4 regions of the Acinetobacter sp. V116_7 genome follow, and region 4 is predicted to be linked to each of the others. Evidence: predicted binding sites of a transcription regulator. Region 4 holds the regulator's gene; each other region holds the start of a gene.
What was found. The regulator PhoB, encoded in region 4, activates phosphate uptake and scavenging genes when phosphate is short. The targets are predictions, from matches to a motif close to TGTCATNAANCTGTCATAA.
Positions count from the first base shown of each region.

Region 1: a site for PhoB is predicted at 1,086-1,104, ahead of AC1PJP_RS16155 (porin). Genes of this name have one in related genera too.
Region 2: a site for PhoB is predicted at 1,324-1,342, ahead of AC1PJP_RS13450 (inorganic phosphate transporter). Genes of this name have one in related genera too.
Region 3: a site for PhoB is predicted at 890-908, ahead of AC1PJP_RS04815 (NAD(+) kinase). Genes of this name have one in related genera too.

Region 1 is NZ_JBWZIF010000028.1:464,371-466,582, reverse strand. Features, by position in the region: gene AC1PJP_RS16155 (porin) at 1-942, opposite strand, end outside; gene AC1PJP_RS16150 (HIT family protein) at 1,198-1,611, opposite strand; gene AC1PJP_RS16145 (YARHG domain-containing protein) at 1,629-1,898, opposite strand.
Region 2 is NZ_JBWZIF010000027.1:182,829-185,040, reverse strand. Features, by position in the region: gene AC1PJP_RS13450 (inorganic phosphate transporter) at 1-1,277, opposite strand, end outside; gene metH (methionine synthase) at 1,741-2,212, shown strand, end outside.
Region 3 is NZ_JBWZIF010000014.1:44,552-46,763, reverse strand. Features, by position in the region: gene mrcB (penicillin-binding protein 1B) at 1-843, opposite strand, end outside; gene AC1PJP_RS04815 (NAD(+) kinase) at 1,029-1,937, shown strand; gene AC1PJP_RS04810 (YeaC family protein) at 1,934-2,206, shown strand.
Region 4 is NZ_JBWZIF010000012.1:182,240-184,451, reverse strand. Features, by position in the region: gene phoR (phosphate regulon sensor histidine kinase PhoR) at 1-929, opposite strand, end outside; gene phoB (phosphate regulon transcriptional regulator PhoB) at 939-1,649, opposite strand; gene AC1PJP_RS03485 (TetR/AcrR family transcriptional regulator) at 1,904-2,212, opposite strand, start outside.

The DNA.
Region 1 (2,212 bases), on a different contig from region 4:
TACTTGTGTTTCAGCTGAAGCATATTCTGCTTTCACTTTAAGTTTAGTGTTAGGAATTTTATAAGCAGCTGTTACTGCATATGCTTGTTCCTCTAAACCACGGTAAGCTTTACCAGCTTTATCGATTGAACCATCTGATTTATATGATTGACCATATGCAGTCAATTCATCAGTAGGTTCAGCATGTTGCCATAAAGCACCTACCACAAAACCTGATTTTGCGATGTCATAAGAACCAGTTACACGGTAAGCATCTGTATAAACATCTTTCAAACCGTAAGCAGCATATTTACCTTTAATACCAAAGTCACCAGCGGCAGCTACTGCTAAACCAAGATCTTTGTTTTCATAACCAAGCGCAGTAGACACAGAGTCAAAGCTGTCATTCTTGCTGTCTTTACCAGTTTCACCTTGTTTGCTGTCAGAGGTGCTTTCACCAGTTTGAGCCATGATGTTGAAAGTTAAACCAGCTAATAATTTAGGGTCTAATTCAAAACCAACTACGTTATCTAAGCGGTTTTCACCGTACATGATATTGGTAATATCTAAACGTGTATCGTCATTAAAGATGTCTTGGTTACCACCAGCAGCAGTTTTAAAGTAAGAGTCGTATTTACCTACTTTTAAAGTACCAACACCTTCAGTTTTTAAACCGATGAAACGGTTACGAGCGCTAAGGTCACTATCAGAACCTGAACCATCAGTAGAAATTGCCCATTCAGCTAAATAAACAGCAGATAACTTGTCAGTTAATTTCTCTTCGCCTTTTACCCCAATGCGAGAAGAGTTTGAGTTAACTTCGGTAACATCACTTTTACCATCGAAATTTTTATTATCAACTTGGTTAATAGAAACATTTAGTTTGCCATACAAAGTTGGCGCTGCTTGCACCGCGTTTATGCTCAAAGTTGCAACTGCGGCAGCGAGTAGCAATTTCTTCATTGAGATTTCTCCAAAAGGTATTTAAAAATGGCGTATGCCTAGTTAACTATTTATTTTGTAGTTGACTTATGTACAAAAAGTTACAAAAGCTCACCAACTTGCTAAGCAGTATCGGCAAACTTTGTGACAGGGGCGTGAAAAATAAATGACAGTTTTATGACGATTAAAATTTAGAAATAAATTAATTATTTTAGGTTTTTATATTTTTTAGACGAAAAAAAGCGGAGTCAAAACTCCGCTTTAATATATTAAAAATCAAAGAGCTGCTTTAATTTTCTCAGCTAAAGCTTTAATTTTTTCTTGATCGCCTAACTCTACAGCATGTCTTCCTAGTTGATGCACATTTGTAGGAATAAGGTGAAAATGAACATGTGGAACAGTTTGTCCAGCCGCTGCTCCAGAAAGTTGCATCAAAACAATACCTTCTAAATTGAAGGCTTTTTCCATTGCTTTCGCAATTTTCTGAACAATTTGGATGGTATATGCGGCTGCTTCTGGGGGTAAATCAAGCAGCGTTACAGCTGGTGTTTTTGGAATAACTAATGTATGACCATCGGCTTGAGGCATAATATCCATAAAAGCTAGAACTTGATCATCTTCATAGATTTTTATCGCTGGAAGTTCTCCACGTAAAATTTTTGCGAAGATATTTTGATCATCATATGCCATGTATTAGTCCTTTAAAATTATTTACATTTCAATTCTTTCTGACGCTCTTTAATAGCATCAAGACGTTGTTGCTCTTTGTCAGAAAACTTTGGTTTTGTCGTATGACAGTTTTCATTACCATATTTTTCTTTAGCATCAGGATCTTTAAAACAAAAGCCTTTTGATGCATAAATCAAATTATAGTCGTCTTGCAATTTCTGACATTCTTGCTCAGGCGTTGCAGCTTGAACGCTTAAACCAGCCATGCTCACCATGCCAGTAAAGACTGCAACCATAAATTTATTCATGAGCGTTTCCTCAGTTAAAGGTATGAACCTGTACTCAATATAAGGTTTATTACCAATATTTCAATGATTATTAATTACTCAAATGTCATTTTGGGTGATAATTTGTTCATAAAACAAATAAAAACTTTAGATATCAATAATTTATAAAAATCAAATAAAAACATAAACTTAAGAGAAATTATATATATTTTTTTAGAATTTGATTCTTTTAAATTCACTTTTAACTTTTATTGGCGATATAAAAATATGCCTAAGATTAAGGTGATCAGATATAAAAAATTTTAGCAAAAGATGAGATCTTATAGCCTATTCCA
Region 2 (2,212 bases), on a different contig from region 4:
ATGTATTGTAAGAATGAATCTAAGCTACTACGGTATTCTTTCACAAGTTTTTCTTGTGACTGATCCATTTTTGGTAATGCATTTGCTTTATCCAAACGCTTAAACGAAGTGGTACTTAAATACATGTCATTACGAATTTCGCTAATTGCAGCTTCTGGAATATCTTTTAAGTTGCTATAGCTAGAAACACGCTCACCCAAGTGGTCAGTCATGCTTGCCAATGCAGGCACTACTTCTGGAGTTTGCTGTTTAGTTTGAATGTATTTAGTCAGAATAACACGTGCTTTTTCATCAGTTAATTCTGGCTGATTTTGATTCAAAAATACGGCAGTTTGAGAAGAAAGCTGATGGAATGATTGAACTTGTTGTGTATCAAGGTTTTTATTTAATGAATAAGCCAACGGCACCAGACCAACCAAAATCAGCATGATGAGACCCATACCTTTTTGACCGTCATTAGAACCATGTGCAAAACTTACACCTGTACAGGTAAAGATTAAAATTGCACGAATGATTGCTGGTGGTGGTTTATTACCTTCTGGCGGCTGGAATAATTCTAATTGGCGTTTAAAAACAGTTTTAACCAACAAGAATACAATCGCTGCAAAAGCAAAACCAATTAAAGGCGAAAATAATAAGGCCTTACCGACTTTAATCACCTGATCCATATCAACACCGCTGGTCGTTACGCCAGTCGATGCACTCAACAGATGGTTCATAATGCCCACACCCAAGATTGAACCAATCAAAGTATGAGAACTAGAAGCAGGAATACCCAAGAACCAAGTACCTAAGTTCCAGAGAATTGCAGCAATTAGAAGCGCAAAAACCATTGCGAAACCTGCACCGCTACCCATGTTCATAATCAGTTCAACAGGCAACAATGCAATAATGCCGTAAGCGACTGCGCCGCTTGCAACCATTACCCCAAGAAAATTACAAAAACCTGCCCACATGACTGCAACTGGTGCAGGTAAAGCATTGGTGTAAATTACTGTTGCTACTGCATTTGCAGTATCGTGGAAGCCATTTACAAACTCAAAGCCTAAAGCAATCAAGAGTGCAGTAGATAAAAGGATAACCGAATAAAGACTCAAAGGTGGTACATGTGCTAAATCAGCACTCACCTGAAATCCAATATAAATAAGTGTTGCAACAATAATCGTCAGAAACACCGGCATAAAAAACTTGGGTGTCGGGACATGTACATTCGTCGATTTGACTTGCAGGTTTGCCGCAAGTTTTGAATCCGAAACAGGGGGTAGATTAGAATTCATGCAGACGGTAAGAGGATAAAAAAATCCTCTGTATTCTTAAATTAAATTATGACAATTATATGACAAAGCGGCGCCTGATGAAGTCAATTTTTCATATTTTGACCTCATTTGATGCACCTTTCCTCTATGAAATTTATTTTTTTATTAAAATACAATAATTTAAATCAATTTATATCTTCCTTATTTATGACTATTTTTAAAGCAAAAATATATAAAAAATTACCCGAATGCTTGTTTTTTAAACAGCATAATTGTCATAAAACGGAATATTGGCGATGAAATATTTCAATATCATGATCATTTTATGAATATTTGATGAAAAAACAGTCTCTATTTGTCATAAAAGCCTTTTTTTAATGAATCTATTACAAGTGAATGGTGGGTCGTTATAGCTCATCAATTGCGCAACTATTCTGTTACAATAGCGCCGCATTTTTAAATTTGTAAAATATCGGGGTTTTCTATGTCTACGCTTGCCACCCTAAAAGCGCTTCTTGCCAAACGCATTCTGATTATTGATGGTGCGATGGGTACCATGATTCAACGCCATAAATTAGAAGAAGCCGACTACCGTGGTGAGCGTTTTGCCGATTGGGCACATGACCTAAAAGGTAATAATGACCTTCTTGTGCTAACTCAACCCGAAATCATTCAAGGTATTCATGAAGCTTATCTTGATGCAGGCGCAGACATTATTGAAACCAACAGCTTTAACGGTACGCGTGTTTCAATGTCTGACTACCACATGGAAGATCTTGTTCCAGAGATTAACCGTGAAGCAGCACGTTTAGCTAAAGCAGCTTGTGAAAAGTATTCGACTCCAGATAAACCGCGTTTTGTAGCAGGTGTACTCGGTCCAACATCGCGTACCTGTTCAATTTCGCCTAATGTAAATGACCCTGCCTTTCGTAACATCACTTTTGATGAGCTAAAAG
Region 3 (2,212 bases), on a different contig from region 4:
TGGTAAACCAAAATAAAATTGTGAAGCCAAACCATAGCCATTAATTGAGTAGCTACCGTTTTGGCCAAGATTTACTTCATTTAAATAGGCTTCTAAAATTTCATCTTTGCTGTAATGTAGTTCGATCAGTAAAGCCATTAAAGCTTCATTAACTTTACGTTTTAGTGTGCGCTCAGGTGTGAGATAGAAGTTTTTAACTAATTGTTGAGTCAGGGTTGAGCCACCTTGACGCTTTCCACCCGTGATATTACTCACTAGTGCACGAGCCGTACCGCGAATTGAAATACCATGATGATGATAAAAATTGCGGTCTTCTGTAGAAATTAAAGCTTCAATGAGTGGTTTAGGGACATTATTCAGTTTAATGAGTACGCGGTCTTCATTGTGTTGAGGATAAATTCCTCCAATGAGTAACGGTTCTAAGCGTGCAACGCCAGTTGAAGAGGGTTTAGTACTTCGAACTTCAACAACTTGATCATTTGCAAAACTTAACTCTAAGACTTGTTCAGGTTCAACACTGTCGCCGTAGTCAAAACCACGTGTGTGAATATACATGTTGCTGCCTTGAGCAACATAACTTCCAGACTTGTCATAATTACTTGAAGTTTTGTAACCCAGTAGCTTCAATTCTTGAGTGAAATTTGCTTGGGAAATAGGTGCGTTGTTATAAATTTCCAGAGGTCGTGCAAACACTTTGGCAGGAATATCCCACCGTTGTCCTTCAAATTTTTCACGGATAATATTATCTAAACGAATCAGATAGATACTAAGAGCAATAAAAGCACCAATGACCAAAATGGAAAAGATTAGTGCAAAGAAACCGATACCACGTTCAAACTTCATAAAAATGAGATAAAACCCTAACAATGCCTGTAATGATGCGATAGCTTGTCATCAATTTGCAATGATAAAACTGTGAATAATTGGAAAACTTAGATTGAATTTTACAGCATCTTGTAGTTATGTTTTTTTAAATTAATCAGGTTAATGTTATTATAGGCAAGTATCGCAGCGGAGCTTACTCATTCGTGCAAATTTCACATAAGTCCTTCAGAAACGTCGGGTTAATCGGTCGACCAGATAAATCATCAGTTGTAGAAACACTATGTTTAATTCATGATCATTTATTGAACCTAGGTTTAAACCCCATTTTTGATCAGGAAACTGCTGAATTAGTGCCTTATGATCATGCACAGGTAGTAAGCCGTCATTTATTAGGTGAAGTTGCTGATTTAGTTATTGTAGTTGGCGGGGACGGTTCTTTACTGCATGCAGCAAGAGCTTTAGTTCGTTACAACACGCCTGTTATTGGTATCAACCGCGGGCGGTTAGGTTTTTTAACTGATATCAAACCTTCAGAAGCCATTTTCAAGCTTGACCAAGTACTTCAAGGGCATTTCCAACTTGATCGTCGTTTCTTGCTTGAAATGGAAGTACGAACAAATGGCGAAGTCATTTATGATGCCATTGCTTTAAATGATGTCGTTTTGCATTCGGGTAAGTCGGTCCACATGATTGACTTTGAACTCAACATTGATGGCCAATATGTTTATCGCCAGCATAGTGACGGTTTAATTGTTTCGACTCCAACTGGATCAACGGCTTATGCATTGTCAGGTGGTGGACCAATTTTACACCCAAGTATGGACGCTATTGCATTAGTTCCAATGCATCCGCATACATTGTCATCACGTCCTATCGTAGTCGGTGGACAAAGCGAAATTAAGATTGTTATTCGCGAAAATCGGGTATTACCGATGGTGAGTGCAGATGGTCAACATAGCATATCGCTCAATGTTGGAGATAGTTTACACATCCGCAAACATCCATTTAAACTAAGTTTATTGCATCCACCAGGTTATGATTTTTATATGGCCTGCCGTACCAAACTTGGTTGGAACCAAGATTTTGAATCTTTCCAAAGAGATGAATCATGAATATTGAACAAATGCTATCTATTTTAAACCCTGAAATTGTAGAGCGTTTAAAAACAGCAGTAGAAATTGGTAAATGGCCAAATGGTGTTGTTTTAACAAAAGAGCAGCGTGAAACTTGTATGCAAGCTGTAATTGCTTGGGAGTTAAAAAACTTACCAGAAGAGCAGCGTAGTGGTTATATTGACCGCGGTACGAAAGAAGAAGGTGAGGTTTGTGAAGATGATCACCACAAACATGAGCCAGAATTTAAACCAATTCGTTTTGTTTAAAACAGC
Region 4 (2,212 bases):
TCAAAGAGTTGACTCATTAAACTCGGCATTTCAATAATCTGATTCTTTGCAATTTTCTTATTATTTTCTAAATTCGATAACAGCAGTAAGTCATTCACCAAAGCATTCATACGCTTGGTTTGTGACTGCATCTGATCAAAGGCACGTTTCCAGCGCGGACTAATATCTTCTTGATCGGTAAAGGTCTCGATATAACCACTCAGTACAGTTAATGGTGTACGAAGTTCATGAGAAATATTATCGACGAAGTCTTTACGCATTTGTTCAAGGTTGTGCATACGCGTAACGTCGTAAGCCACCAATAAACGACTTTCTCCACCAAATCTTGTGAGTTTAACCTGTACATAGCGGTCATCATCAAAATTTGAATGAAGCTTAATCCCGTCGGGTGCCTGATCAATATTGTTAAAATATTCAATAAAGGTCGGCTGACGTAAAATCGTTAATAAGTTACGACCACGGTCAAGTGGGCTGATCCCTAACAAACGTTCAGCAGCAGGGTTCCACCATTCGATTTGATGTTGGTCATCAATTAAAACAACGGCTTCAGCAAGTGCAACCAAAGATGACTGAGCTCGATCAATTAAACCGACCATTTCCGCCTGAACAATTCGTTCTTGGCGCTGAGCACGGTAAACATTAAATAATAATGCCCCCCAAATCCCATTAAGATTTGGAGGAACGTCATAAGGTTTATTCGCAATCCAGTCATTGACCAGATATAAAGAACGCAACTGGAGTGCAAAAAACACCACGAAGGCGATAAAAATACAGCTCCAGAAATACCCAACGCCTAAACCGACTAAACCGGCAATAATTAGAAAAAATAATAAGAGCCGTAAATCTTGTTTGGCAAACGTCCATAAACTACTGTAGCGGGAAAGTTTTTGTTCACGTACCTGTTCGGGGACGGGGTAGGGTTCATACATAAATCTTGGTTAACCTGCGGCTAAATCTGCACGTGTTGAGAAACGGTAGCCAGTTCCACGCACAGTCTGAACAAATCGGTCTACACCAAAAGGTTCTAAAACTTTACGCAAACGGCGAATGTGCACATCGATAGTGCGGTCTTCGATATATACATTACCGCCCCACACCTGATCGAGCAACTGGGCACGTGTATATGCACGCTCTGGATGGGTCATAAAAAATGCAAGTAAGCGATATTCAGTTGGACCCATATCTAAAATGCTGTTGCCAAAGCTAACACGCTGGCTTACAGGATCAAGAATTAAGCCATTGGCATCAATGGTTTTTTCGCCACTTAATGCATTAGCACGACGCAGAACTGCCTTAATACGTGAAACCAGTTCACGTGTTGAAAAAGGCTTAGTCATGTAGTCATCTGCACCTGCGTCAAGACCTTGTACTTTGTGGTCTTCTTCTCCGCGGGCAGTCAACATAATGACTGGAATTTCTGCTAGGTTTTCATCTCGTTTTAAGCGGCGACATAAATCGACACCACTTACGCCTCCAGGTAACATCCAATCAAGCAAGATAAGCGCCGGACGTTGGTCGACGATAATTTGATGAGCTTGTTTGGCATCTTCTGCCTGTAAACACTGAAAGCCTGCCATGTCCAAAGAAGTATGGATCATTTCGCGAATAGGAAGCTCATCATCGACAATTAAAATATAGTCATCTTTCACAGCGCAATATCCTATAGATTTAACGGTGAACCGTTTTGTAGTTATGACAGGCTTATTACAAAGATTAATTATGACAATTTCATTGCAGAAAAGTCTATAAAATTAAATTTAGCAATAATTTGTGACAAAACTAAGGCAAAGGTATGACCAAATTGTGACATGAAGACTTTAATTTTCTTAAAATCATTCAATAGGTTATCACTTGAATCGCTTAACTCATTTTGCACATTTATGGCTGTCAAAAAACTTTAATATTATTTTGAAACTTGCGCTAATAAAGATAAGAAAACGATACGGCATGCGGTTAAAACCTGTTCAAGCGACTGTTCAAACCCTCCCATGACCCATCGAATCGCAATTTGAGTGACATATCCATTTAAGCCAGTTGCGATTAAAGAGAGCTCATTTTCATGGTGTTGAATTTGCGGCATGGTCAGCATAACAAAGGCTTGAATCATGCGATCAAATTGCGCAAGTGTTTCTTGAATTGTGGCCTGATTATGTAACTCTTGTACCAAAACGGCATCGACATAGATAATACGAGCTAATCTTGGGTCGTCTTT